3 regions of the Amycolatopsis sp. NPDC024027 genome follow, and region 2 is predicted to be linked to each of the others. Evidence: riboswitches for the same ligand, from Rfam matches in the RefSeq annotation. Region 2 holds a riboswitch; each other region holds the start of a gene.
What was found. Region 2 has a riboswitch for S-adenosylmethionine ahead of thrC (threonine synthase). Riboswitches for the same ligand answer to the same signal wherever they lie in the genome.

Region 1 (9,437 bases), on a different contig from region 2:
TCGTGCTGGGCGAAGCCGGCTTCGGCATCCGGTTCGACAACCCCGGACTCACCCAGTCGCTCGGCCTCGCCGCGCTCGTCATGATCCTCGCCGAAGGCGGGCTGACCACCCGGTGGTCGGCGGTGAAACCCGCGCTGGGCCGCGGAATCGCACTGTCCACAGTGTCCGTGGTGGTGAGCATCGCGGTCACCGGCGCGGCGCTGCACTGGCTGCTGGGCCTGGACTGGCGGCTGGCGCTGCTGTGGGGCGCGGTGCTCGCCTCGACCGACGCGGCCGCGGTGTTCTCGGTGCTGCGCACGGCGGGGATCGGCAAACGGCTCACCGGCGCGCTCGAACTCGAGTCGGGCATCAACGACGCGCCGGCCTACATCGCCGTCGTGGTGCTGGCCGAAGGCACCACTGTGGACTGGACGCTGCCGCTGCTGGCGGTCTACGAGCTGGCGGCGGGCCTGGCCATCGGGCTGGCCTTCGGCTGGCTCGGCGGCCACGCGCTGCGCCGGGCCGCGCTGCCGGCGACGGGCCTCTACCCGCTCGCCACGGTCGCGGTGTGCGTCGTCGCGTACTCGTCCGGGCAGCTGCTGCACGCGTCCGGGCTGCTCGCCACCTACGTCGCCGCGCTGGTGCTCGGCAATTCGCGGCTGCCGCACCGCTCGGACACGCTGTCGTTCGCCGAGGGCCTGGGCTGGCTGGCGCAGATCGGGCTGTTCGTGCTGCTCGGGCTGTTCGCGTCGCCGGGCCGGCTGCTCGACGCGATCGTGCCGGGCCTGGTCGCGGGCGCGGTCGTGCTGCTGCTGGCGCGGCCGGTCTCGGTCGTCCTGGCGATGCTGCCGTTCCGGCTGCCGTGGCGGGAACAGGCGTTCCTGTCGTGGGCCGGGCTGCGCGGCGCCGTGCCGATCGTGCTCGCGATGATCCCGCTGTCGCAGGGCCTGCCGGGCGCGCAGCGGCTGGTCGACGCGGTGTTCGTGCTGGTCGTCGTGTTGACGTTGGTGCAGGGCGCGACGCTCGGCCCGCTCGCGCGCCGGCTCGGGCTGGCCAAGAAGTCCGAGCCGCACGAGGTGGAGGTCGACTCCGCGCCACTGGACGAGCTGGGTGCCGAACTGCTGCAGGTCCGGATCCAGCCGGGATCGAAGCTGCACGGCGTGTACCTGTCCGAGCTGCGGCTGCCGATCGGGGCGACGATCAGCCTGGTGGTGCGCGACGGCGCGGGCTTCACACCGCAGAAGACCAGCCGGCTGCAGGAGAACGACCAGCTGCTGGTCGTCACGACGAGCGCCGTCCGCGACGACGCCGAACGCCGGCTGCGCGCCGTCGACCGGGCCGGGCGCCTGGCTCGCTGGAAGGGCGAATCCGGCCGCTGACGGAAACGCGGCCGTGCCGTCGGCGGGGCTGAACCGGACGCGGCCGCGACGGGGACGGCGTCACGTTCGCCCGGATTTCCGGGCGCCGCGGCCGTGCGTGCTCACTGTCTGTGAGCGGCGTCTCAGAATGTGAGGCAGGGGTTGGCCACCGGCCGCGTTCTCGGTTACCTTCTGGTTCAGGTCATGAGTGCCAGCGCGAAGCCCCGGCTTGCTGGCCGGCAACCCTCCTACCGCGGTGGGGTGCCCCGGGTGAAGACCGGGCCGGTCGCGCCGTGCGACGGGCAAGCGCGGGCCCCTCGCCGGGGTCCCCCGGATCGCCGAGGAGGCACCCCGATGACTCTCGCCATCGACCGCACCCCGCTCGAAAGCCCCGCAAGCCCCGAAGCCCGCGCCATCCCCGCCGTCGCGGGGGCGGCGCTGCGGGTGCCGCTGGTGACCGGCGGGGACATCGGCTACGCCAACCTCGACCACGCCGCGAGCGCCCCGTGCCTCGAGGCCGTCCGCGGCGCCGTCGACGAGTTCCTGCCCTGGTACGCGAGCGTCCACCGCGGGGCCGGCTTCGCGTCGCAGGTCTCCACCAAGCTCTACGAGCGCACCCGTGACGTCCTGCGCCGCTTCGTCGACGCCCGGCGGACCGACACCGTCGTCTTCACCCGCAACACCACCGACTCCTTCAACCTCCTCGCCCGCAGCCTGCCGCGGCACACCACGGTGATCGTCTTCGACACCGAGCACCACGCCGCGCTGCTGCCGTGGCCGGGACCGAACGTCCGGCGGATCCCGACCCCGCGCACCCGTCTCGCCGCGGTGTCCGCTGTGGACGAAGCACTCGCGGCCGCCCCGCAGGGACCGCGGCTGGTCGTCGTCACCGGAGCGTCCAATGTGACCGGTGAACTGCTCCCGGTGGCCGAAATCTCCGCCGTGGCACGGAAACACGGCGCTCGCATCGCGCTCGACGCCGCCCAGCTCGCCCCGCACCGCCGGATCTCGCTCAAGGAACTGGACGTCGACTACATCGCCCTGTCCGGCCACAAGCTGTACGCGCCCTTCGGCGCGGGTGCGCTGATCGGCCGCGCCGACTGGCTGCGCGCGGCCCGGCCGTACCTCGCCGGCGGCGGCGCGACCAAGCTCGTCACCGAGGACGCCGTCGTCTGGAACACCGGCCCGGAGCGCCACGAAGCCGGTTCGCCCAACACGGTCGGCGTGTACGCGCTCGGTGTCGCGTGCGAGACCCTCGGTGAAAACTGGGCCGCGATCGAAAACCACGAACAGGCCCTGCTCGCCCGGCTGCGCAAGGGCCTCGAGGCCATCCCGGGCTGCGCCGAGCTGCGGTTGTTCGACGCGCCGGTCGACCGGGTCGGCACGGTCAGCTTCGTCGTCGACGGCTTCGACCCCGGCTGGCTCGCCGCGGTGCTGTCCGCCGAGTACGGCATCGGCGTCCGCGACGGCGCCTTCTGCGCCCACATCGCGGCCAAGCGGCTGATCGGCGTCGCCGGCGGCGACGGGCAGCAGGCGGTCCGCGTGAGCCTCGGCCTCGGCAGCACGGAGGAACACGTCGACCGCGTGCTCCTGGCGCTGCGGCAGATCGTCGCCCGCGGAGCACGCTGGGAATACGCGAAGGTGGACGGCCGCTGGGCGCCGGTGGGCGACCCGCGGGAGCTGCCGCCCTTCTGCTGAGCAGCTAACCTGGGCCGATGGGGAGAGGGCGTTTCTGGTTTCCGCTGGCACTGCTGGGGTTCGCCCAGATCGGCCTGGCGGCGGTGCAGCTGGTGGCCCGCCGCAGCCGGGCCGAAAGCGAGTCCGCGAACCTCCTCATCGGACCGTACTCGGTCCCGCCCGGCGTGACCGAGCACAGCCAGGCGTATCCGTTGCCCCTGGACGATTTCCGCCGGGTGGAAAGCGGCCTGCCGGCCGGGCCCGCGTGGCTGGTCGCGCTCGGCGTGGTGCTCGCCGGGACAGCCGTCTGGTACGCGCTGGCCCTGCGGCCCGTCCGCACCGGGCGGTTCGTCCTCGGCACGGTCGCCGCGCTGCTCGCCGTCCCGCTGCTCGACCTGGTCGGGACCCGGCAGTTCCGGCTCGACGAGGGGCTGCGCGGCCCGCTGCTGGCCACGCTCGGCCTGCTGGTGCTCGCCGCCTACGAGCGCAGCCTGCTCCTCCTGGTCACCGTGGTCGCGTTCGCCCTGGTCGTCGTGGTGCTCTCGGCGGACATGGCGGGCGTGCTGATCTCGGCGGTGATCCTGCTCGCCGCCGCCTTCATCGCGCTGCTGCGGGGAAACCCGAGCTCGATACGCTGACGCGATGGGGAGTTCACGGCGGTCCTGGTTCCCGTTGGCCGCGCTGGGGTTCGCGCTGCTGGTGATGGTGGCCGTCGAGACGGTCCCGGACGGTATCGAAGCCGGCCAGGGGTACCAGCTGTCCCCAGGCTGGTACGGCCTCGGGACCGGCGGAGTCGGCGGCCCCGGCCGTCCGGCCGGAAACGAGGTGCGGGCCATCGCGTTCTCGGCCGACCCCACGCCCGCGACGAAGCTCGGCTGGCTCGCGGGTCTCGCCTGCGTGGTGCTGGCCGTGGCCGCCTGGTACTGGCGGGAGCTGCGGCCCCCGCGCCCCGGCCGGTTCCTGCTCGGCACGCTCGGGGCGCTGGCCGCCGTCCCGCTGCTCGACCTGGCCGGCGCCCTCCAGCTCCGGCTCGGCGGCGACGTCCGCGGCGCTCTGCTGGCGACGCTGGGCCTGGTGCTGCTGGCCGCCCACGAGCGCAGCCGGTTCCTGCTGGCCGTAGCCGGGGTGTTCGCGCTGGTCGCGACCGTGTTCCTGCCCCCGGTGGCCGGCGCGCTCGCCGCGGCGGGCGTGCTGTTCGCGGCTGCCTTCGCCGTCCTCCTGCGCCCGCGGCCGGACGGGCCCGACACGGCCTGACCAGCGCCGTGGACAATGGACCGGTGAGCACCGAGCCCAGCCACTCCGAACCCGACACCGCCGCGCCCGCCGACGCGGTGCCCGATCCCGCCGCGGACGCGCCCGAGAACCCGGAGGTCCCGGCGAAGCCGCTGCTGCCCAAGCGGCGGGTCGGCTGGGTCTTCGCGGTCGCCGTCGTGTTCTGGGCGATCGACCTGGTGACGAAGAACCTGGTCGTGGCCAACCTGGAGGGCAAGGAGCCGGTCAAGGTCCTCGGCGGGCTGATCTACCTGCAGGTCATCCGCAACCCCGGTGCCGCGTTTTCGATGGCCACCGGCATGACGTGGGTGCTCGCCCTGGTCGCGCTCGCCGTCGTCATCGCGATCGTCTGGCTGTCGCGGCGGCTGCGGTCGATCGGCTGGGCGATCGGCCTCGGCCTCGTGCTCGCCGGCGCCACCGGCAACCTGACCGACCGCATCTTCCGCGCGCCCGGCGGGCTGCAGGGCCACGTCGTCGACTTCATCTCGGCGTTCGCCCCGAACGGCAAGGGCTTCGCGATCTTCAACATCGCCGACTCCGCGATCTGCGTCGGCGGCGCCCTGATCGTGCTGCTGTCGCTGCTGGGCAAGGACTACGACGGCACGTCGACCAAGGACAAGCCGGCCAAGGACAAGAAGAAGGCCGAAGCACCGGAGCAGCAGGAGGAACAGGCGTGAGCTCGCGGATGCTCCCGGTGCCCGACGGGCTCGACGGGATGCGGGTCGACGCCGGCCTCGCCAAGCTGCTCGGACTGTCGCGCACGGTCGTCGCCGAGCTCGCCGAATCCGGGGACGTGCTGCTCGACGGCCGTCCGGCAGGCAAGTCCGACCGGCTTTCCGGCGGCGGCCTCCTGGAGATCACGCTGCCCGAACCGGCGAACCCGATCGAGATCGTCGCCGAGCCCGTCGAGGGCATGCAGATCCTCCACGACGACGACGACATCATCGTCATTTCGAAGCCCGTCGGCGTCGCCGTGCACCCGAGCCCTGGCTGGACCGGCCCGACCGTCGTCGGCGGCCTCGCCGCGGCCGGCCTGCGCATCGCGACCTCGGGCGCGGCCGAGCGCCAGGGCGTGGTCCACCGGCTCGACGCGGGCACCACCGGCGTGATGGTGGTGGCCAAGAGCGAGCACGCGTACACCGTGCTGAAGCGCGCGTTCAAGGAGCGCACGGTCGACAAGGGCTACCACGCGATCGTCCAGGGCCACCCGGACCCGATGCGCGGCACGATCGACGCCCCGATCGACCGCCACCCGCGCCACGACTACAAGTTCGCGGTGGTCCAGGGCGGCCGCCCGAGCGTGACGCACTACGAAGTCGTCGAGGCGTTCCGGGCGGCGTCGCTCGCGCACATCAAGCTCGAAACCGGGCGGACGCACCAGATCCGCGTCCACTTCTCGGCGCTGCGGCACCCCTGCGTCGGCGACCTGACCTACGGCGCGGACCCGGTCCTGGCCCGCCACCTCGGGCTCAGCCGGCAGTGGCTGCACGCGAAGACCCTGGGATTCGCCCACCCGGCGGACGGCCGGTGGGTCGAGTTCGAGTCGGAGTACCCGGACGACCTGGCGAAGGCCCTGGAAAAGCTGCGCGACGAAAGCTACTAGTGAGGCTTATTCAGCCGTCGCCCGCCGCATGACATCGCCGGTAGCCGCCGGTTTCCGCGCGGGGCGCGGCGGGCTGACCAGAATAAGCCTCAATCCTCGATCGACCAGGTGATGGTGCGCTCGTCCGGCTCCGGCCGCGGGCTCCAGCGGACCGAAACCACGCGGGTGGCGTCCGGGAGGACGTACACCGTGTGGCCGCCCAGCGTTTCGCCCGGTTTGACGCCGATCTTGTGCGGGGGCCGGGACGTCAGCGACACCGGGGCCTTGCCGATCGCCTGGCCGTCGGCGGCGAGCAGCTCGAGGTAGTTGTCCGGCAGCGACGCGAACGGGATCGGCCCGCGGTTGGTGATCTCGGTGTGCACCACCACCGCACGCTCACCGGCTTCCAGGCGGTACCCGGCCGCGCTGAACAGGTAGTCGGCCGGGTCCTGGACTTCCAGCAGCTGCACCGACAGCTGCTCGCCCTCCAGGCCCTGGGTCTCCATGACCTCGCCGAGCCGGCCCCGCTTGCCGGCGGCGGGCCCGCTCGGCCGGGCGGGTTCGTCGCCGCGGGCCCAGGACGCCGTCTGCGGCACGCCCCACGTGCTCACGGCCGGGTCGAGCGGCACCGGCGGCGGCGTGAACGGCCGGGGCGGGCGCGGCGGCTGCTGCGGTGGCGGGCCGGGGTAGCGCCCGGACGGCGTCCCCTGGACCTGGTGCGGCCCGGACGGCGTGCCCTGGACGGTGTAGGGCCCCGAAGGCGCGCCTTGCACGGTGTACGGCCCGGAAGGGGCGCCCTGGACGGTGTACGGCCCCGAAGGCGTCCCCTGGACGGGCGGGGGCATCGGCGGGGCGGGCTGGTGCGGTACGGGCTGCGAAGGCGGGGGGACCTGCGGCCGGTTCGCCCACGACGGCGGGGCGCCGGCGATGGCCGCGCGCAGGCCGTTCGGGTCGCTTTCGACGCCGACGAGCAGGGGGAGCCCGCTGCCGGAGAGGGCGACCAGCCGGTAGGCGACCTCGCGGGGATCCATGCCGACCTTGGCCGCCAGCTCGTGCACCGCCGCCTTGCCGAGGTCGGCGAGCGCGGCGAGCAGGCGGGCATCCACGGGATCGGTCACGGCCACATCGGAAACGCTACCGCCTGGCCGGTCCGCGTTGCCCGAGGCGGTCCGCCCCCGGCGAACGGTCCACCGTTTCTGTCGGTGATCTCCGTTAGGGTCGGCCGTGAGCACATCAGCCGAAGCTGGGGGTCCTGCCATGACCGCGGTCACCGAACTCGCCGACGAGTTCGTCGAAGCGCTGTTCGCCGCCGATCCGCTGACGCCGGCGCTGCTGGGCCTGCGTCCGGCGGCGCCCGGTCTGGCGGACCTGACCGCCGAGGCCGAGCGGGCGTTCCGGGCCCGGCTCACGGAGTTCCTCGGCCGGGCCCGCGCGCTGGGGACCGAGGGCCTGCCGGCCGAGGACCGCGTCACCCGCGAAGTCCTGATCACCACGGCCGAGAACCGCATCGCGGCGATCGACAGCCGGATGACCGAGTTCACCGTCACCGACCTCTCCGTCGGGATCGCGGCCGGCCTGCTCATGGCGTTGCCGATGACGACGGTGACGGCGGGCGAGGCCGCGGAGGCCCAGCTCGGCCGGCTGGCCGCGATCCCCGAGTACTTGCGCCAGGCCGCGCGGCGGCACGCCGACGGCATCGCCGACGGCCTGCTCCCGGTGGCCCACCTGGTCGACGCCGCGATCGCCCACCTCGACCGCTACCTCGCCGATTCCGGCGCCGACCCGCTGCGCCGCCAGCCCGCCCCGGACGAGGAGTTCGAGCGGCGGCGGGAAGAGCTGCTCGCCGACGTCGTCCGCCCGGCCTTCGCCGGGTACCGCGAGTTCCTGGCCACCGAGGTGAAGCCGCACGGACGGCCCGCGGACCGGCCGGGCCTGTCGTGGCTGCCGGGCGGGGACGAGACCTACACCCGCCTGGCCCGGCTGCACACGACCACCGAGCTCACCCCGGAAGAGCTGCACCGGATCGGCCTCGACACCATCGAGGCGCTCGCCGCCGAGTACCGCGAGCTGGGGCTGAAGGTGTACGGCACCGACGACCTCGCCGAGATCTTCGCGCGCCTGCGCACCGACCCGGCGCTGCGCTGGCGCAGTGCGGAGGAGCTGCTGGAGACCGCCCGCACCGCCGTCGCCCGCGCGGCCGCGGAAGCCCCGAAGTGGTTCGGCCGGATCCCGGAGCAGCAGTGCGCGGTCGAAGCCGTGCCGGCGGAGGTCGCGCCCGGCGCGCCCGCGGCGTACTACCTGCGCCCGGCCGCCGACGGTTCGCGGCCGGGGATCTACTTCGCGAACACCCACGAAGCCACCGAGCGGCTCCGGCACATGGCCGAAACGACCGCGTTCCACGAAGCCGTGCCGGGCCACCACTTCCAGCTCAGCATCGCGCAGGGCCGCACCGAGCTGCCGCTGCTGCGCCGCATCGGCATGTTCAACGCCTACATCGAGGGCTGGGGGCTCTACAGCGAGCGCCTCGCCGACGAAATGGGGCTCTACTCCGACGACATCGCCCGGCTCGGCATGCTGGCCGGCGACTCGCTGCGAGCGGGCCGGCTGGTCGTCGACACCGGCCTGCACGCGCTGGGGTGGAGCCGGCAGCAGGCGATCGACTACCTGCTGGAGCACACGCCGGAGTCGCGCGCCGAGGTCGAGTCCGAGGTCGACCGGTACATCGCGTGGCCGGGCCAGGCGCTCGGGTACCTGGTGGGGCGGCGGGAGATCCAGCGGGCCCGCACCCGCGCCGAGCAGCGGCTCGGCTCGGGGTTCGACGTCCGCGCGTTCCACGACCTCGTGCTGGCCGGCGGCCCGCTGCCGCTCTCGGTGCTCGCCACCGTCGTCGACGAGTGGGTGGCCGGGCACGGCGACACCGTCGACGGCCTGGCGAGCGAGCTCGTCGAGCTGTCCTTCGAGCAGGAGCCGCTGAACCCGTCGATCCTCGGCCTGCCCGGTGACCACGACCGGCTCGCCGACCAGACACGGGCAGCCCAGGACCGGTTCCGGGCGGCCTACACGGATCTCGCCGCCCGCGCGCGGGCGCTCCCCACCGGCGACCTGACGCCGGAAGAAGCGGTGACGCGCGAGGTCGTGATCGCCTCGGCCGAAGTCGAGGCCGACCGGCTCGGCGCGCGGACCGCCGACATCGCGGTCAGCGATGGGCTCACTTCGCCCGCGCTCGGGCTGCTGATGGCCCTGCCGTACTACAAGCTGGACGACGAGAAGAAGGCGCGCGGCTACCTGGCCCGGCTCGGTGCGATCGAGCCGTTCCTCGCCGACCTGACCGAGCGGCTGCGCGAGAGCCTGGCCGAAGGGCTGGTGCCGCCGGCGTACCTGGCCCGCGTCGGCGTCGAGTACGTCGACCGCTACCTCTCCGCGCCGGACACCGACCCGCTGAAGCTGGGGACGACGGCGGCCGTCGAGGGCTTCGAGACCGAGCGGGACAGGCTGCTCGCCGAGGTGGTCCACCCGGCGTACGCGCGGTACCGGGACTTCCTGCGCACGGAGGTCGAGCCCGCCGGGCG
Region 2 (9,437 bases):
CGTTCGGTCACCCCACCGGCACGCTCGGCCGCCTCGGCGGCTGGGTCATGGCCCGCGGCAACGCCGCCACCGAACACCGAGTCGTCGACCTGGCGAAGATCGAGCCCGACGAGACCGTCCTGATCGTCGGCCCCGGCCCCGGCGTCGGCCTGGAAGCCGCCGCCCGCCTGGCCGGGCGCGCTGTCGGCGTCGACCCCTCCCCCGAGATGCTCACGCTGTGCCACGAGCGCTGCGGCGACCGCGCCGAGCTGCGCGAAGGATCGGCGGCGCACACCGGCGAGCCCGGCGGCTCCGTCGACGTCGTGCTGAGCGTGAACAACGTCATGCTGTGGGAAGACCGCGCCGCCGGGTTCGCCGAGCTGTTCCGGGTGCTGCGCCCCGGCGGCCGGCTGCTGCTGTCCGCGCACGAGAAGTGGCTGCCCGTGAGCAGGCACGTCCTGGCCGACGAAGCCGCCGCCGCGGGCTTCGCCGACCTGCAGACCTGGACCTGGGAGCCGCCCGGGTTCGCCGCGCTCGCCGCGCAGCTGCGCGCCGTCAAGCCCGCCTAGCGGGTGTCCGTGCGGATCGGGTGTCCCTCGGGCACCTCGACCAGCACGATCCGCGTGCCGTCCGGATCGGCGATCCAGGCCTCGTCGAGGCCCCACGGCTCGCGCCGCGCGTCGCGCACCGGCTCCAGGCCGTTGCCCTTCAGCTCGGCCAGGGTGCCGGCGAGGTCCCGGACCTGCAGCCAGAGCACCAGATCGGGCGACGAGCCCGTCTCGCCCGCACCGGAGACCTCCAGGGAGCCGTGGCCGAGGAAGAACACGGTGCCACCCGGGAATTCCCGCTCGACGGCCAGGCCGAGGGTGTCGCGGTAGAACGCCGTGGACGCGGCGACGTCCCGCGGGCGGATCAGCAGCCGGCTCTTCAGGATCTCCATCCGACCATGCCTACCGGACGGGCTCAGGCGGCCGCAATCGCGGCGATGCCGGACAGCACGATCACCGACCCGGCCAGCCGCCGCACGGCGTCACGCTCGCCCAGGACCAGCCACGCGGCGAGGCCGCCGAGCACGATGCTCAGCTCCCGGGCGGGCGCGACCAGGCTGACCGGCGCCATGGTGAGGGCGAACAGCACGAGGATGTAGGCGATCGGCGACAGGACCGCGACGAGCAGGACCTCGCGGCGCTGGTCCCGCCAGATCCGCGTCACTTCGGCACGATCGGCCAGGGCGCCGGGTACGAGCAGCACGCTCTGCAGGACCGAGCCCAGGCCGAAGTAGACGACCGGCGGCACGCCGATGCCGGTCACCGAGTGCGCGTCCCAGAGCGTGTAGCCGGCGATGACGGCCCCGGTCAGCAGCCCGTAGAGGATCCCCGCTTTCACGGCGCGGGAGTCACCGCCCTTCCGGCCGGTGCTGATCACCAGCACCCCGGCGACGACCAGGAACGCGCCGAGCAGGCCGAGCGGACCGGGCCGTTCCCCGAGCACCAGGACGGCGGCCAGCACCGAAAGCAGCGGCCCGGTGCCCCGCGCGACGGGGTAGACGACGGAGAGGTCGCCGACGCGGTACCCGCGCTGCAGCACGACCCCGTAGGCGATGTGCAGGACGGCGGTGACCGCGGCGGCGAGCAGCCAGCTCCACTGTGGACGGTGGTCTTCGACGACGAGCAGCACGATCGTGACGGGAAGCAGCAAGACGGCGCCGGCCGTGTAGTAGAGCCAGACGAACTGGGTGCCCCCGGAGGAGACCCGCTTGGCCGCGAGGTTCCACGCGGCGTGCACGACGGCGGCGACGAGGACGAGGGACAAGGCGGTGGCGTTCACGGGACCCCTTCGGCTGTTCGCGCGCGCGAACAGCCGGTCCTCCAGGCTTTTGCCCCGTCAGATGAACGACCGGCCGTCCGGGCCCGCCGATGGTGCCGCTCGGACCAGACCCACCGGTCCTGGTTGGGTGATGCTGTGTGGTGCGTGTGGTGCGTGGTGCGGGTGGTGCGGGTTGCTCGGACCGGCGACGGAACCCTAGGCACTGCCGTCGCCCACGGTACTCCCGGCTCCGGGCGCCGGCGGCCCGGCTGTTAGAGTGATCGCTCGCTGCCCGTGCGGCATTCCGTCATGGAGGAAACCTGCTCATCGAGCGGGGCCACTTCAGCGCGGCGGCGAATCTCACCGAGTGAAACAGGAGTTGCCCTATGGCCAACATCAAGTCGCAGATCAAGCGCATCACGACGAACGAGAAGGCGCGTCAGCGCAACCAGGCGATCCGGTCCTCGGTGAAGACCGCGATCCGCAAGGTCCGCGAAGCCGCCGAGGCCGGCGACAAGGCCAAGGCCGCCGAGCTGCAGCGCGACGCCGCCCAGAAGCTGGACAAGGCCGTCTCGAAGGGCGTCATCCACGCCAACCAGGCCGCCAACAAGAAGTCGGCGCTGGCGAAGCGCGTCAACGCGCTCTGAGCTGGTTGATTTCTGGGAAGGCCCCGGCTTCGGCCGGGGCCTTCTTCATGTCCAGGCCTTTTGCGCCCGGACTTCTCGCTTCCGGCTCTTCAGGTCCGGGCTGTTCAGGTCCGGGCACCTCGCGCCTGGGCTCCTCGTCCTCGTGTCCGGGTTCCTCGGGTCCGGCTCTCGCGCCTGGGCTCCTCGGGTCCGGCTCTCGTGTCCGGGCTCCTCAGGTCCGGGCTCTTCGCACCTGGGCTCTCGAGCCGGGCTCCTCGCGCCTGGAGCTCTTCGCGTCTGGGTTCTTCGTGTCCGGAGCCGCTGCGGTCAGCGGTCGCCCTTGGCCGCCGCCACCTGGAGGACCGCGCGCTCCAGCGCGTAGCCAGGGTCCGCCGCCACGCCCTTGACCTCGGCGTTCAGCCGCGCGACCACGCGCATCGCCGTCGCGAGGCCGTCGGGGTTCCAGCCCCGGGACTGACCCTGCGCCTTGCGGATCTTCCACGGCGGCATGCCCAGCTCGCCCGCCAGCTGGTTCGGGTTGCCCCGGCCGGCGCCGGAGACCCGGGCGATCGTGCGGACCGCGTCGGCCAGCGCGTCGGCGACCAGCACGTGCGGGACACCAAGCTGCATCGCCCAGCGCAGCGACTCCAGCGCCGCCGCGCGATCGCCGCTGACCGCCTTCTCCGCGACCGCGAAGCCGGTGACATCGGCCCGGCCGCGGTGGTAGCGACGAACCGCGTCGGCGTCGACGGTGCCGCCCGTGTCCGCGACCAGCTGCGTCGCCGCCGAAGAGAGTTCCCGCAGGTCGGAGCCCACGGCGTCGAGCAGGGCGGCGACCCCCGCCGGGTCGATCTTGCCGCCCACCCGGCGCACCTCGTGGCGCACGAACTGCTCCCGCTCGGCCGGCTTGGTCAGCTTCGGGCACTCGGTGACCTCGGCGCCGGCCTTCTTCAGCGCCGCCGGGAGCGTCTTGCCCGCCTTGCTGCGGCCGCCGCCGGTGTGCACGACGACGAGCACGACCCCGTCGGCCGGGTCCTTCAGGTAGGCCGCGACGGCGTCGGCCAGCTCCTGGGAGATGTCCTGCGCCGACTCCAGGACGATCACCCGGCCTTCGCTGAACAGCGACGGGCTGACCAGTTCGGCCAGCTCGGGCGCTGTGAGATCGGACACCCGGGCCCGGGTCAGCTCGGCGGTCGCGTCCATCGCGCGCGCGGCGGCGAGCGTCTCGCGGACGGCCCGCTCGATCAGCAGTTCTTCCTCACCCAGCACCAGGTGCAGCGGGGCCGGGGCGGTGGCTTGCGCGGTCACCCGGGAATCCTCTCACTTGCGCTCGGATGCCCCCGCTCCGGTGATGTCGAGCGGCCACCGTGGCACGTCCCGAGCGCGATGTCGTACGGTGTAGCCGAGGCAGCCCGCCCCGGAGGATCCGGCGTGCGCGCACCGACAATTGAATACCGCTCATCCAGAGGGGCAGAGGGAACGGCCCGACGAAGCCCCGGCAACCGGCGTACAGCCTGTCATCCCGCGATCGCGGGATAGCTGACGACCACGGTGCCAATTCCGGCCCGCTTCGGCGGGGCAGATGAGGAAAGGAACCTCGCGATGACCGCCACCCTCGGCACGACCTCCACCACGAAGACCCCGGATCTCGGACCCGCCGTCGAACTGGTGTCGAAGGAAGAGGGCCACCGGCAGCCGCTCGCTCCGGAGTTCGTCTCCGCCGAAGACTTCTCGCCGCTCGAGGTCGCGTACGACTTCGGCCGCGTCCGCCGCGAAGACATCGAGGCCGGCCCCAAGAACATCTGGCGCTACAAGAAACTCCTTCCCGTTCCGTCCAACGTCGAAGAGATCCCGAACACCGAGCCGGGCGCGACGCGGCTGGTCCGCGCCGACCGCCTCGCCAAGGAACTCGGCCTCAAGCGCGTGTGGGTCAAGGACGACACCGGCAATCCGACGCACTCGTTCAAGGACCGCGTCGTCGCCGTCGCGCTGGCCGCGGCCCGCGAGTTCGGGTTCGAGGTGCTCGCGTGTCCCTCGACCGGCAACCTGGCCAACGCGACGGCCGCCGCCGCGGCCCGCGCCGGCTGGCGGTCGGTCGTGCTGATCCCCAAGAGCCTCGAGCGCGCCAAGATCCTCACCACCGCGGTGTACGACGGCGACCTCATCGCCATCGACGGCAACTACGACGACGTCAACCGCCTCGCCACCGAGCTCGCCGGCGAGCACCCGAAGTGGGCGTTCGTCAACGTGAACGTCCGGCCGTACTACTCGGAGGGCTCGAAGACGCTGGCCTTCGAGGTCGCCGAGCAGCTCGGCTGGCGCATCCCGCCGCAGATCGTCGTGCCGATCGCCTCCGGTTCGCAGCTGACCAAGGTGGACAAGGGTTTCCGTGAGCTGGGGCAGCTCGGTCTCGTGGACGCCAGCCCGTACAAGGTCTTCGGCGCGCAGGCCACCGGCTGCTCGCCGGTCTCGGCCGCGTTCCGCGAGGGCCACGACGTGGTCCAGCCGGTGAAGCCGGACACGATCGCCCGCTCGCTGGCGATCGGCAACCCGGCCGACGGCCCGTACGTGCTCGACATCGTCAACCGCACCGGCGGCGCGATCGAGGACGTCTCGGACGAAGAGGTCGTCGAGGGCATCCGCCTGCTGGCCCGCACCGAAGGCATCTTCACCGAGACGGCCGGCGGGGTCACCGTCGCCACGGCGAAGAAGCTGGTCGAGACGGGCAAGCTGGACCCGGACGCCGAGACGGTGCTCCTCATCACCGGCGACGGCCTCAAGACCCTCGACGCGATCGAGAACCACGTGGGTCCCAAGGCAACCCTGCCGCCCTCGGCCGCGGCCGTGAACAAGGCCCTCGGCTACTGAGCTCCGGCCGGGGCGGCCACTCGGCCCGCCCCGGCGCTCGGCGGAGGGGCACGGCCACGTGTCGCCTCCCCCGGGCTCAAGCTCGCCGGCCCGGCGGCGCACCTTGTCTCCCCGGGCGCTCGAACCACGTGTCGCCTCCCCGGCGTGAGTCACCGGCCCACGGCACCTCTCCGGCAAGAGTCACCGGCCCACGGCACCCTTCCCCGCCCCGGCCATCACCGGCGAGGCGGGCCGCGGGGCTCGCCACGGCGGGCTATCGCTGTTCCGGTGACCACCGCCGTGTCGCCGTCCACGTCCGTGCGGGTCACTCGTGCGCCGAGGGCCGTCAGGGTGTCCATTGTGGACTTGCTGGGGTGCCCGTACGTGTTTCCCGCGCCCACGCTGACCAAGGCCACCCGTGGGGCCACCGCCGCGAGGAACGAGGGCAGTGAGTAGCGGCTTCCGTGGTGCGGCACCTTCAACACCTCCGCCTTCAGATCTCCGATGTCGGCCAGCAGGTCCGCTTGCGCGGCCAGTTCGACGTCGCCGGTCAGCAGGACCCGGCCCGCCGTGGTCTCCGCTCGGAGCACCACCGAGCTGTTGTTGATCGTCGTGCCGTCCTGCGGCCCGTCCGAGCGGGCGGGTACGTAACGCGGGCCCAGGACGTCGAGCGCCAGGCCCGGCCAGTCCAGCCGCTCGCCCGGGGTCAGCTCCACCAGCGGCACCGCCCGCCGGGTGGCCTCGGCGGCCACCTGGCGCCACGCCCACCCCGGCGACCGCCCCGGCCCGACGGCGATCGCGCCGACCGCACGGCCCTCGAAGACCGAAGCGAGGCCGCCGATGTGGTCGGCGTGCAGGTGGCTCAGCACCAGCAGCGGGATCCGGTCGACCGCCAGCCGGTGCAGGCACTCGTCGACCGGTCCGGGCTCGGGCCCGGCATCCACCACGACCGCCCGTCCCGGTTCGGCCGTCGCCAGCACGACCGCGTCACCCTGACCGACGTCGCATTCGACCATCGCCCAGTTCCGCGGCGGCCACGCCGGCGCCAGCACCCGGACCGGCACGAACACCAGCAGCGCGCCGGCGACGAGCACCGCCACCAGCACGCGCACCCGCCGGTGCCGGAGCGCGAGCACCAGCACCACGAGGACGGCAGCGGCCAGGAGGCCACCCACCCAGCCACCGGGCCAGGCGATGACCGCCTCCGGCGCCCGCGCGCCGTGCCGGGCGACGGTGATCAGCCACCGGGCCTCCGGATCGGCCAGGTGCACCAGGACCTTCCCGGCGCCCGGCCACCACGGGCCGGTGACCGTCGCCAGCACGCCGAGCACCGTCGCCGGGGCCACCACGGGCGCGGCGAGGACGTTGGTCAGCACCGAAACCAGGCTCACCGAGCCCGCCATGCCCGCGAGCACCGGCGCCGTCACCAGGAATGCCGCCAGCGGGATCGCCAGCCCTTCCGCGAAGCCCGGCGGGATCCCGCGGCGGACCAGCGCGTCGGCCCAGCGGGGCGCGAGCAGGACCAGCCCACCGGTGGCGCACACCGACAGCGCGAAGCCGAAGTCCGTGGCCATCGCCGGATCCGCGACCACCAGCAAGCACACCGCGAAGGCCAGTGCGGGCAGCGCCGAACCGCGGCGGCCCAGCGCCAGGGCCAGCAGCGCCACGGCCGCCATGACCCCCGCGCGCAGCACGCTCGGCTCCGGGCCGACGAGGACGAGGAACCCGGACAGGCACGTGCCGGCCGCCGCGGCCGACAGCCGGGGCCCGAGCCGGAGCAGGCGCAACAGGAGCAGTACCGCCCCGCAGATCACCGCGAGGTTCCCGCCGCTGACCGCGGTGAGGTGGGTGAGGCCCGCGGAGACGAACTCCTGCTCGACGCGCGGGGACAACGCGCTCGTGTCGCCCAGCACCAGTCCCGGGAGCAGGCCCGCGGGTTCGTCCGGCAGGACCTGGCACAGGTCGTGGAGACCGGTGCGCAGCCCGGCCGCCGCCCGCTGCCACCACGGCGCCGGGCCGGGCTCCCCGGGCGGGCCGCGCACCGACAGCACCGCGGCGGTCAGATCCGAGCCGCGCGGCGGCATCAGCAGACCCGTCGCCGTCACCTCTTGGCCCGGCAGCAGCGACGCCCACTGCGCGACCGGGGCCAACAGCAGGACGCGGCCGGAGGAGGGAACCGGCCGGCCGTCGACTGATGCGGTGCGCACATCGGCGGCGAGGACGACCGACCGGGCACCGGCTTGCTGATCGGCATACCCCGCGCTCCGCACGGGCTTCGGACGTTCGGCGACGACGACCCGCAATGCCGCCGGCAGCCCTTCTGCGGCGGAGGCACGAAGTTCGTCGCGTTGAGCTTCGCGGATGCGCCAGGAGATCGGGCCGGCGGCGAGGAGGCCCAGGATCAGGAGGGCTGCCGCCGCGTCGCGCACCCGGGGCCGGCCGCGGGCCCGCCACAGGACCAGCCCCGCGAGCACCACTGCGGCAAGGCCGGTGGCGACAGCTGTCCACCAGCCGAGCAGCAGGCCGGCCAACGCCGCCAGCCAACAGGCCGCTGCCGCTGGGACGAGCCGCATGTCCTGGCGGGTGTCGGTGCTCATCCGGGGGCCTGCTCTCGCGGGCGGGCGAACTCGCGTTCGGCGATGCTGCGGGCATGGGCCGCGGCCGGCCCGGTGGCGGTCGTGCGGGAGGTGCTCAATCGAGCTTCACCTGCTTCCGTGTACGAACGAATGCGACTTCGCCTGTGCCGTCGGCACAGGCCATCGGGAAAGGCTCGCCTGATGGCGACCCGGCCCGTGGCGAGCCGGACCGCCACCTCCACTCACAGGTGCGGGCTCGCCTTCGCCCACGCCGCCGAGATCGATCGCAGCGAGCAAGTCAGCCACCGTCGGCAAACCTCGCCGATCGCCGCTCCTTTCGCGACGAACGGACCGGCCCTTGCCCACGCCGCCCGGACCAGCCGGGGGGCGGCCGCTTAGGGACGCTCACCCGGCCGCCACCGCCACTCACGGGTGCGGGCTCGCTTTCGCCCGAGGCACCAGGACCGGCCGTGGTGGCCAAGCAGCCGACATCAGGAAGCCTCGCCCGCTCGCCACTCCTCCCGCGACGAACGGACCGGCCCTCGCCCACGCCGCCCGGACCAGCCGGGGGCGGCCGCTTAGGGGCGCTCACCCGGCCGCCCCCAGCAAACGAACTCGCCGACGCCAACCGCAGCCAGTCCGGGCGGGTGTCTCGGGGAAGGCGGTCATCCGACCGTCACCTTCTCCCGTAATTTCTGGAACTTGCTTTCCCCTATGCCGTCGACGTCACGGAGTTGCTCGACCTTCGCGAAGCCGCCGTGGTCGGTGCGCCACTGGACGATGCGCTTGGCCATCACCTCGCCGACTCCGGGGAGCGTGTCCAGCTGGTCCGCCGTTGCCGTGTTGAGGTCGAGCTTTCCGGCGGCCGCCGGCGGGGTGTCGGGAGCTGGTGGTGGGGCCGGGATGCCGACCGCCAGCTGCTCGCCGTCCGTCACCTTGCGGGCCAGGTTCAGTGCGCCTATGTCCGCTCCCGGCTCGGGGCCGCCGGCCGCTCGCAGGACGTCCGCCACCCGGGCGCCTTGCGACACCGTGACCAGGCCCGGCGACCGGACTCGGCCGATCACGCTGATCACCAGACCCGCCGGCGGTGCGGCGCGCGCCTCCGCCGCCGGTCTTGCGGTGGGCAGCGCGGGCGGTGGCTCGGGCGCCGGACCGCCGCCCACGAGCGCGACCGCGCCGAGGACGATCACCACGACCGCTGCGAGGACGCCGGCCAGTGCCCACCGGCGGCGGCCGGTGCCGGCCTGTCCACCCGGTAGCCAGCGCCGGACCAGCCGGCCGCCCGGGCCGACCGTGCTCGCATCGGGCGAGAGCTGGTCGGCCAGCCAGGAGAGCCGGTCGTTGACGGGGGAGCCCGGATCCCGGGCGGACTGCTCGAACACACGATCGACGTTAGGGCCCGCGGGGAGGTGTCCGACAGGGGTGGCGGCGCGTCCTGTGGACAACCGGGGTGTTGTGGATGGATTCCCCGTGCCGAGCCCCGGAGCAGGCGTTTCCGTCGTTCCCCGGTGGTATGGGCGCTAGCTTCGGGGCAGGACCGTCCGCTGGACGACAACCCCCAGCACGCCGGGACCCGTGTGCGCCCCGATCACCGCCCCCAGCT
Region 3 (9,437 bases), on a different contig from region 2:
CGTGCTTCACGCGTGCACCCGCGGCGGCGCCGGGCGCGGCGCGTCGTCCCCGCCGACCACGCGGGCACCGGGGACCGGGCCGTGGGCCACGCGGACCGTCCGGCACACGCCGGCGCCCGACAGCTCGGCCGCGACCTCCACCGCCGACTGCGCGTCTTCGCAGAGGAACGCGCACGTCGGACCGGAGCCGGACACCGTGCCCGCGAGCGCGCCCGCGTTGACCCCCGCCCGGAGCGTGCGGCGCAGGCCGGGGCGCAGCGAGACCGCGGCCGCCTGCAGGTCGTTGCCCAGCAGCAGGGCCAGCTGGCGGGGGTCGCCGGAGGCCAGCGCCTCGACGACCGGCGTGTGCGAGCCGATCCGGGGCGGGTTGCCCGCCGCGCGCAGGCGGTCCAGTTCGCCGAACACCTTCGGCGTCGACAGCCCCTCTGCGTCGAAAGCCAGCACCCAGTGGAACGTGTGCCGCGACAGCACCGGGACCAGCTGCTCACCGCGGCCGGTGCCCAGCGCGGTGCCGCCGTAGAGCGCGAACGGGACGTCGCTGCCCAGCCCGGCGGCGATTTCGGCCAGCTCGTCGCGGGTGACGTCGAGGTTCCAGAGGCTCGCCAGCCCGACGAGCGTCGCCGCCGCGTCGGCGCTGCCGCCCGCCATCCCGCCGGCCATCGGGATGCCCTTGCGCAGCACCACCCGGACCTTCGGTTCCCCGGTGCGGCCGACGTGCCCGGCCAGCGCTTCGACGGCCCGCCAGGCCAGGTTCTCGGGACCGGTCGGGACCGAGCCCTCCCCCTCGCCGTAGACCTCGATGCCGGGCTCTTCGGTGACCGCGACGGTCACCTCGTCGGTCAGCGACAGCGCCTGGAACACGGTCACCAGCTCGTGGTAACCGTCTTCACGCAGGTCGTCGACCGACAGGTGCAGGTTCACCTTGGCCGGGACCCGGACGGTGACTGGGGGCGGAACTACGGCGAGCACCCGACCAGCCTACGTGCCCGCGAAAACGCCCCGATGCGACCTGCGCATCGGGGCGTTGCTGTGACAGCCGTGGCTTCGCCCCGGGCCGGGGGCTCCGCCACCCGGAACCCCCGAAAACCCGGTCAGTCAGGCAGCTGCGACACCCTGCGGGCCGCGGGCGGTGTACGTCACGTGGCCGCCGCGCTCGGCGACCCACGCCAGTGCCGCGTCGGCCCGCTCGCCGCGGACGCCGAGGCGGAAGCGGCCGACCGGGGTGTCGCCGATGCGGGTCAGGCCGCCGCCGATGGTGGCGAACTCGACGTCGAAGCGGCCCGCGGCCTCGGGCAGCAGCGCGCCGACCGAGGCGAAGCCGACCAGCACGACGTCGGCCGAGCGGTCGTAGCGCGCCGCCTGCGCGCGGACGGTCTCGATGGCCGGCAGCAGCGCCTGCGCGGTGCGGCTGGCCGGGTTTGAGATCAGGTCGAGGACCGTGCCGCGCTCGACGACCGTGCCGTCCTCCAGCACCGCGACGTCGTCGCAGACCCGGCGGACCACGCCCGCGTCCGGCGTCGTGACGACGACGGTGACGCCCAGCTCGGAGCGCGCCCGGTCGAGGACGGCGAGCACCGCGCCGGCCTCCTCCGGGTCGACGCCGGCGGTCGGGTCGTCGGCGAGCAGCACGGCGGGCGCCGCCGCCAGGGCCTTCGCGACCGCGACGCGGCGGAGCTGACCGGCGGACAGTTCGCCTGGACGCTGCGCGGCGCGCGGGGTCAGGCCGACGAGGTCGAGCAGCGAGCCGACCCGGCTGCGGCGCTGCGGGCCGTCGACGCCGAGCTGCTCGAGCGGGGAGGCGATGTTGCCGGCGATGGTGCGCTCGGCGATCAGCTCCGGTTTCGTCGAAACGACACCGAGCTGACGGCGGATCTCGCGGAGGCGGCGGCCGTCGAGGGTGCCGGTGTTGAGGCCGTCGAGGCGGACGACGCCGCGGTCGGGGCGCTCCTGCAGCGCGATGCAGCGGGCGAGGACGGACTTGCCGGACCCGGCGGGACCGACCACGCCGAAGAGCGAGCCGGCCTGGACGTCGACGCTCACGTCCCGGAGCGCGACGACGGAGTTTCCGTTGGTGGCAAAGGTTTTGGACAGGTTTTCGACGGTGATCACGAAGGCTCCAGAAAACGGGGTGCACGCGTGGCGGCACCCGGCCGCAGGCAAGTTCCGTCCTGTTCGGACGGTGCATGAAGAAGAGGTGGACCGGCTACGACAAGCTCAGTTGGAGCGTCGACATGCGGTCACGGAGCGGCGGCCTTCGTCGACTACGCGACGCCTGGTCAGGAGCAGGGGGCGAGCTACCCTCTTCATCGAAAACGGCCTCCATCGGTCCTGGCGGTAGCACCTGCCCTGTGGAGGGTGGTTGCTGCGACTTCGGCGAGCCAGGTCTCTCAGTCGCTCGGGATGGACGTACTGAGTAAAACCGATCCCGAGGAGCGAACGCAAGCCTGTTGGCCCAGATCACACGAGTGGAGGTGTCCGAATCGCGGGATCACGGGCGGCGCGGGCGTATTTTCACGCCTTTCACCGCTTCCACTGTGGAGCGGCTAACGCGCGGCGGCGATCCGGGCGAAGTCGTGCACGCCGAGCTGCTCGCCGCGGGTCCGGGGGTCGATCCCGGCGGCCGTCAGCAGCTCGCCGGCGCGTTCGGCCGAACCCGCCCAGCCCGCGAGCGCGGCCCGCAGCGTCTTCCTGCGTTGTGAGAAGGCGGCGTCCACCAGGCCGAAGAGCAGCTCCCGGTCTTCGGACGCCGTCGTGTCGCCGCGTTCGAAGGCGACGAGCGCGGAATCGACGTTCGGCACGGGCCAGAACACCGAGCGCGGCACGGCGGCGACCTTGCGCGCGGAGCCATACCAGGCCAGCTTGACGCTGGGCACGCCGTAGATCCGGCTGCCGGGGCCGGCGGCCATCCGGTCGGCGACCTCGGTCTGCACCATGACGAGGCCCTTCCGGAGCGAGGGCACCTCGGCCAGCAGGTGCAGCACGACCGGCACGGCGACGTTGTAGGGCAGGTTGGCGACGAGGGCGGTCGGCGCGGGCAGCTGCTCGCGGGTGATGCGCAGGGCGTCGGCACCGATGACGGTGAGCCGTCCGGCCGCGTCGGGCCCCCGCTCGGCGACGGTCTTGGGCAGCCGCTCGGCGAGCTTGGGATCGATCTCGACGGCGACGACGTGGGCGCCGGTGGCGAGCAGCCCGAGGGTCAGCGACCCGAGCCCGGGCCCGACCTCGAGGACGACGTCGCCGGGGGCGATGTCCGCCAGCTCGACGATCCGGCGGACGGTGTTGGGATCGTGCACGAAGTTCTGCCCGAGCTTCTTCGTCGGCCGCACGTCGAGTTCGGCCGCCAGCCCGCGGATCTCGGCAGGTCCCAGCAGTTCAACCACCGGACGAGCCTACTTGAAGCCGAAACTCGCGTGATCGGCGGCGGAACTCGCGTGACGGGAGGGGCATCTCGCGTGTCTGGAGGGGCATCTCACGTGATTGGAGGGGCATCGGCGAGATGCCTCCCTGGACACGTGAGATGCCTCCCCAGTCACGGGTGAGGCCTCTTGGCGCACGCGGAACGGCCCCCGTCCGAGGTGGACGGGGGCCGTTCCGGGAAGTGGAGCGTCAGGCCTTCTTGCCGCAGACCGGCCAGGCGCTGTAGCTGCCGCCGCGGCCGGCCTTGACCTTCTCCGCGACCGCGATCTGCTGCTCACGCGAGGCCTGGTTCGGCAGCGCGGCGTACTCGTCGCCGCCGTAGGCGTCCCACGTGCGCTTGTCGAACTGGAGGCCGCCGTAGTAGCCGTTGCCGGTGTTGATGGCCCAGTTGCCACCCGACTCGCACTGCGCGATGCGGTCCCACGCGGAACCGTCGCCGATCTCCGGGGTCGGGGCCTGCTTGGAGCCGACGTGGATGATCTTCGGCTTCGGCTGGGTGATGACCTTCTCGGAGATGCTCTCGCGAGAGACCTCTTTGCCGTTCTTCTGCGTGACCTTGTAGGTCACCATCTTCTCGCCCGGCGTGCCGGGGTCCTCGACCGAGGTCTTGCCCTTGGCGAGGTCCGGGTCGTCGACCTTCTGCTCGGGCGGGTCGATGGACTCCTTCTGGGTCACCGTCGAGACGCCGGTGCGGCTGAGGTGCACCTCGGCGCCGTCGGTCAGCTTGACGTCCAGGCCACCCTCGGCCTGGTCCTCGGGGCCCAGGGTGAGCTTGTACTCGCCCAGGAACTCCTTCGTCGTGACCGCGGTCGTCTTCACCTGCTTCGGCGCGTTGGCACCGTCGAACAGGGTGATGTTCTTCAGCGTCTTGATCTCGACGGTCGCGCCCTGCAGGGGCAGCTCGCCGTCCTTCGGCATCGACATCCACGTGCCGGGCTTGTCCATGCCGGTCATGCCCAGCTGGGACAGCGCGTCGCCGAGGTGGGTCGCGCGGACCCAGGAGGTGTGCTCCGCGCCGTCGACGATCATCTTCAGCTGGCGGCCGCGCTCGAGCTTGATGACACCGCCGTCGCCGACCTCGGCCTGCGGCGACGGGGAAAGCGAGTCGTGCGCGCCGACGGACAGGCCCGCGTCCTCGAGCACCTCGCCGACGGTGCCGCCGAAGGAGTGCACGGTCTGCTGGTGGCCGTCGACGTCGACGGTGATGCTCTTGTTCATCGCCAGCGCGGCCGCGCCGCCGCCGGCGACGCTGATCATGACGCTGAGGACGGCGCCCTTGAGGAACCGGCGCTTCCAGATCTTGGTGGTCTCGCGCAGACCCTCGTCCAGCGAGGCCCGTTTGGCCTGCGGGGACATGGTCCGGTCCTCGTCGAGCCCGTCCGGGATGACGATCGGCGGCAGGTACGTCGTCTCGGCGTTGATGAGCCGGATCAGCTCGTCGACGTCGACGTCGATCTCGGCCATCATCGCGTCGGCGTCCGGGCCGAGCGCGGCGAGGATGTCCTGCTGCGTGATGTTCGGGTCGTCGGAGAAGTCGAGCTGGCCGTACGCAGTGTTCTCGAAATCGCGCTCGAGGACGGCCGCGGAGCGCGCTCCAGCCTGTCTGCTACCTGTCACCGGGTCGTTCCCTTTCCCAAGGCGCCGTTCGGGGCGGCACCTTTACGTCTGGGCCCTCAGCCGGCGCCATCGTCACGGTTCCAGGCCGTACCGCTCCTGGTTCCGCTTCCCCGACGTGCACTGACGTGACTGTGGGCGTAACAGCCGGCAACTGCATGGTGCAGTACCGACCGGCACGATCACGGGACAGTAACGGGTCGCGGCAGGTTCCGCAAACACCCCCCGGAGTGTCGTGATCTGAGTCACTCCATCAGGTGGCCGAACGGGGAACCCTGTTGTCGCAATGCGTTCAACCCGTTGTGACACTGGGGAGTCGGTAGACGCGCTCGGCGGTGGTCCGGACCGATTCGGCGACTTCGTGGACAGCTTCGCCCCTGAGCGCCGCGAGGTGACGGACGGTGTAGGCGGCGCCGAACGGCTCGTTCGGCCGCCCACGGAACGGGTGGGGGGTCAGAAACGGCGCGTCGGTCTCGACCAGGTACTGCCCGGGCGGGCAGAGCCGGGCCGCCGCGTGGAGGCCTTTCGCGTTCTTGAACGTGACGGTGCCCGCGAAGGAAAGGACATATCCCGCGTCGACGCACTTGCGGGCCATTTCCGCGTCCCCGGAAAAACAATGGAAGATTACGGCATTCGGCGCGCCCTCTTCGGCCAAGATGCGCAGCACGTCGTCGTGGGCCTCGCGGTCGTGGATCATCAGCGGCTTGCCCAGCCGCTTCGCGAGGTCGATGTGCCAGCGGAACGCCTCCTGCTGGGCGTCGTGCGGCGAGTAGTCCCAGTAGTAGTCGAGGCCGGTCTCGCCGACGGCGACCACGCGGTCCCCGGCCGCCAGCCGCTCGACCTCGGCCCGCTCGGCCTCGCCGAACTCCTTGGTCCGGGTCGGGTGGATCGCGACCGCGGCGAAGACGCGCCTGTCCCAGCCCGCCGCCTCGACGGCCCAGCGGGCCGAGGCGAGGTCGTCCGCGACCGTGACGACGCGGGCGACGCCGGCGCGCTCGGCGCGGTCGACCATGGCCGTGACATCGGCCGCGGTGACCGCGCCGCACGCGTCGAGATGGGTGTGCGCGTCCACCACCGACACCGGGAGCCGGTCCGGGACCGGCGGCAGCTCGCGCTTCTGTTCACCCATGCGTACCTCTTACTCCTTGACGATCGGTGCCCACTCCGGGCCGGTCTCGCCCAGCTCGGGGTCGAGCTTGGCGAACAGCGGTGACGGCTTGGCGAGCGGCTTGCCGACCTCGATCGGCTTCGACTCCCACTTCGCCTGCTCGCTCGCGTAGTCGCCGGTGAGGATCGGGTTGACCCGGCCGTCGATGTCGAGGTCGTCGACCTCCTTGAGCTCCGGCTGGGCCGCCCAGACGCCGGTGCCGCCGAGGGCCTCGTGCACCTTCTGCGCCGAGTGCGGCAGGAACGGCGTCAGCAGCGTGTTGGCGTCGGAGACGACCTGCAGCGCGGTGTGCAGCACGGTGTCGCGCCGCGTGGGGTCGTCCTTGAGCTTCCACGGCTCCTGGTCGGAGATGTACTTGTTCGCCGCGGTGACGACCTTCATCGCCTCGCTCGCCGCCTGCTTGAACCGGGACCGGGCCAGGTGCGCACCCGCGGTGTCGAAAGCCTTGCGCGACAACGCCTTCAGCTCTTCGTCCGCCGCCGTCGGGGCCTCCGGGCGCGGGATGGCGCCGACGTTCTTGTGCGCCATCGAGATGGACCGGTTGACCAGGTTTCCCCACTCGTTGGCCAGCTCGAAGTTGGTCCGGCGGACGAACTCGTCCCAGGTGAAGTCGGTGTCCTGGGTCTCCGGGCCGGCGACCGAGATGAAGTACCGCAGCGTGTCCGGGCCGAAGTCGCGCAGGAAGTCCTCGACGTAGATGACCCGCCCGCGCGAGGTCGAAAACTTCGAGCCGCTCATGGTGAGGAACTCGCTGGAGACGATCTCGTCCGGCAGGTGCAGCTTGCCGTATTTCCCGGCCTCGCCGCCCTTGTCGCCCTCGCCGTTGTGCCCGAACAGCAGCGCCGGCCAGATCTGGGCGTGGAAGGTGATGTTGTCCTTGCCCATGAAGTAGTACGACCGGGCGTCGGCGTTGTTCCACCACTCCTGCCACGCGTCCGGGTTGCCGGAGCGCCGCGCCCACTCGACGCTGGCCGAGAAGTAGCCGATCACCGCGTCGAACCAGACGTAGAACCGCTTCAGCGGCTGGTCGCGCCAGCCGTCGAGGGGGATCTTGACGCCCCAGTCGAGGTCGCGGGTGATCGGCCGGGGCCGCATGTCGTCGATCAGGTTCTTGGTGAAGTTGAGGACGTTCGGGCGCCAGTCGGTCTTGGTGCCCAGCCAGTCGCCGAGGGTCTTGGTGAACGCCGGGAGGTCGAGGAAGTAGTGCTCGGTCTCGACGAACTTCGGCGTCTCGCCGTTGATCCGCGACTTCGGGTTGATCAGCTCGGCGGCGTCGAGCTGGTTGCCGCAGTTGTCGCACTGGTCGCCGCGCGCGCCGTCGTACCCGCAGATCGGGCAGGTGCCCTCGACGTAGCGGTCGGGCAGCGTGCGGCCGGTGGACGGGCTGATCGCCCCGCGCGTGGTCTTCGGCACGACGTAGCCGTTGCGGTGCAGCGCCAGGAAGATCTGCTGCGTCACCTCGGCGTGGTTGCCGGTCGTGGTCCGGGTGAACAGGTCGTAGGAGAGGCCGAGGCCCTGCAGGTCGTTGCCGATCTGGCGGGTGTACTTGTCCGCCGTCAGCTGCGGGGTGGAGTTCTCCTTGTCGGCCTGGACCGTGATCGGGGTGCCGTGTTCGTCGGTACCGGAGACCATGAGCACCCGGTTGCCGGCCATTCGCTGGTAGCGGGAGAAGACGTCGGACGGGACGCCGAATCCGGACACGTGGCCGATGTGGCGGGGGCCGTTGGCGTAGGGCCAGGCCACCGCGGTCAACACAGGGGTGCTCATACCTTATTAGCCTACGGAGGGCGTCACGCGCATTGTCGAGAGGGAGGCCCGGTTGTCGGCGACACGGTTGCTCGTGCTCGGGGTGGTGCGGATGTACGGCCGCGCGCACGGCTACCAGGTGCGGCGCGAGCTGCTGACCTGGTCGGCGGACAAGTGGGCCAACGTCCAGCCCGGGTCGATCTACCACGCGCTGAAGAAGATGACCGCCGAAGACCTGCTGGAGCAGGTCGACGTCGAACCGGGCGAGGGCGGCCCGGACCGGATCGCCTACCGGGTCACCGAGGACGGCGACCGGGAGTTCCACCTGCTGCTGGGCACCGCGCTGTCCGATCCCGAGGTCGGGCACCCGGAGCTGTCCGCCGCGATCTCCCTGATGACCGCACTGCCCCGCAAGCGGGTGATCGGCATGCTCAGCCAGCGGCTCGTCCACCTCGAAGCCGAGGTGCGGCGGGCCGGGCTGCTCATCGACGAGGGCTCCGAGTGGGGGCAGCCCGCGCACATCACCGAGCTGTTCGGGCTGTGGGCGCAGATCTCGGCGGCGAGCCTGGACTGGCTCCGGAACCTGATCGCCCGGCTCGAAGCCGGTGAGTACGTGATGGCCGACGATCCCGGCCGCGCCTTCGGCCAGCCGCCGGACGACGTCACCGGGTAATCAAGTTTGACTAGAGCTCCTCCGTGGGGCACAGTGTGCGCCTCAGCTAGTCAAGTTTGACTACTTTCGGAGAGGGGTTCTCATGATCACGGCACGCGGTCTCGAGCGGCGGTTCCGCCGCAAGGGCCGCACCGGGGGCGAAGTACACGCGGTCAAGGGCGTCGACCTCGACGTCGAAGCGGGTGAGCTGGTCGGCTTCCTCGGGCCGAACGGCGCCGGGAAGACGACCACGCTGCGCATGCTGACCACGCTGCTCAAGCCGACCGCGGGCACCGCGACCGTCGGCGGCCGCGACCTGCTGTCCGACCCGCTGGGCGTGCGCAAACGCATCGGGTACGTCGCCCAGGGCGGCGGCAGCGCGCCGGAGAGCAAGGTCGCCGACGAGCTGGAGCTGCAGGGCCGGCTCTACCGGATGAGCAAGGCCGACGCGATCGCGCGCGGCGCCGCCCTCGCCGAGCAGCTCGACCTGACCGGCCTGGACCAGCGGCCGACCAGGACGCTGTCGGGCGGGCAGCGGCGGCGGCTCGACATCGCGCTCGGCCTGATCCACTCGCCGGGCCTGGTGTTCCTCGACGAGCCGTCGACCGGCCTCGACCCGCAGAGCCGCGCCAACCTGTGGGACCACATCCGCCGGCTGCGCGCCGACCAGGGCGTCACGGTCTTCCTCACCACCCACTACCTCGACGAGGCGGACGCGCTGTCGGACCGGCTGATCGTGATCGACGACGGCCGGATCGTCGCCGAGGGGACGCCGGACGCGCTGAAGGCGCGGGTCAACGGCGACCGCGTCGAGGTGGGCGTCGACCCCGGGCAGGCCAC

Region 1: another riboswitch for S-adenosylmethionine. It lies ahead of AB0F52_RS27995 (aminotransferase class V-fold PLP-dependent enzyme); the one in region 2 lies ahead of thrC (threonine synthase).
Region 3: another riboswitch for S-adenosylmethionine. It lies ahead of AB0F52_RS01105 (ATP-binding cassette domain-containing protein); the one in region 2 lies ahead of thrC (threonine synthase).

The regions. Positions count from the first base shown of each region.
Region 1 is NZ_JBEZYY010000012.1:184,087-193,523, reverse strand. Features, by position in the region: gene AB0F52_RS28000 (potassium/proton antiporter) at 1-1,358, shown strand, start outside; SAM riboswitch class IV at 1,538-1,652, shown strand; gene AB0F52_RS27995 (aminotransferase class V-fold PLP-dependent enzyme) at 1,692-3,035, shown strand; gene AB0F52_RS27990 (hypothetical protein) at 3,053-3,652, shown strand; gene AB0F52_RS27985 (hypothetical protein) at 3,657-4,268, shown strand; gene lspA (signal peptidase II) at 4,346-4,963, shown strand; gene AB0F52_RS27975 (RluA family pseudouridine synthase) at 4,960-5,889, shown strand; gene AB0F52_RS27970 (AsnC family protein) at 5,979-6,992, opposite strand; gene AB0F52_RS27965 (DUF885 domain-containing protein) at 7,126-9,437, shown strand, end outside.
Region 2 is NZ_JBEZYY010000014.1:147,988-157,424, forward strand. Features, by position in the region: gene AB0F52_RS30790 (class I SAM-dependent methyltransferase) at 1-548, shown strand, start outside; gene AB0F52_RS30795 (VOC family protein) at 545-919, opposite strand; gene AB0F52_RS30800 (DMT family transporter) at 943-1,806, opposite strand; gene rpsT (30S ribosomal protein S20) at 2,172-2,432, shown strand; gene holA (DNA polymerase III subunit delta) at 2,739-3,719, opposite strand; SAM riboswitch class I at 3,867-4,000, shown strand; gene thrC (threonine synthase) at 4,014-5,279, shown strand; gene AB0F52_RS30820 (ComEC/Rec2 family competence protein) at 5,495-7,855, opposite strand; gene AB0F52_RS30825 (ComEA family DNA-binding protein) at 8,500-9,216, opposite strand; gene AB0F52_RS30830 (DegV family protein) at 9,355-9,437, opposite strand, start outside.
Region 3 is NZ_JBEZYY010000001.1:238,666-248,102, forward strand. Features, by position in the region: gene AB0F52_RS01095 (ASCH domain-containing protein) at 1-10, opposite strand, end outside; gene AB0F52_RS01100 (4-(cytidine 5'-diphospho)-2-C-methyl-D-erythritol kinase) at 7-969, opposite strand; gene AB0F52_RS01105 (ATP-binding cassette domain-containing protein) at 1,096-2,109, opposite strand; SAM riboswitch class I at 2,317-2,407, opposite strand; gene rsmA (16S rRNA (adenine(1518)-N(6)/adenine(1519)-N(6))-dimethyltransferase RsmA) at 2,544-3,380, opposite strand; gene AB0F52_RS01115 (transglycosylase family protein) at 3,607-5,034, opposite strand; gene AB0F52_RS01120 (TatD family hydrolase) at 5,324-6,160, opposite strand; gene metG (methionine--tRNA ligase) at 6,170-7,966, opposite strand; gene AB0F52_RS01130 (PadR family transcriptional regulator) at 8,019-8,618, shown strand; gene AB0F52_RS01135 (ATP-binding cassette domain-containing protein) at 8,701-9,437, shown strand, end outside.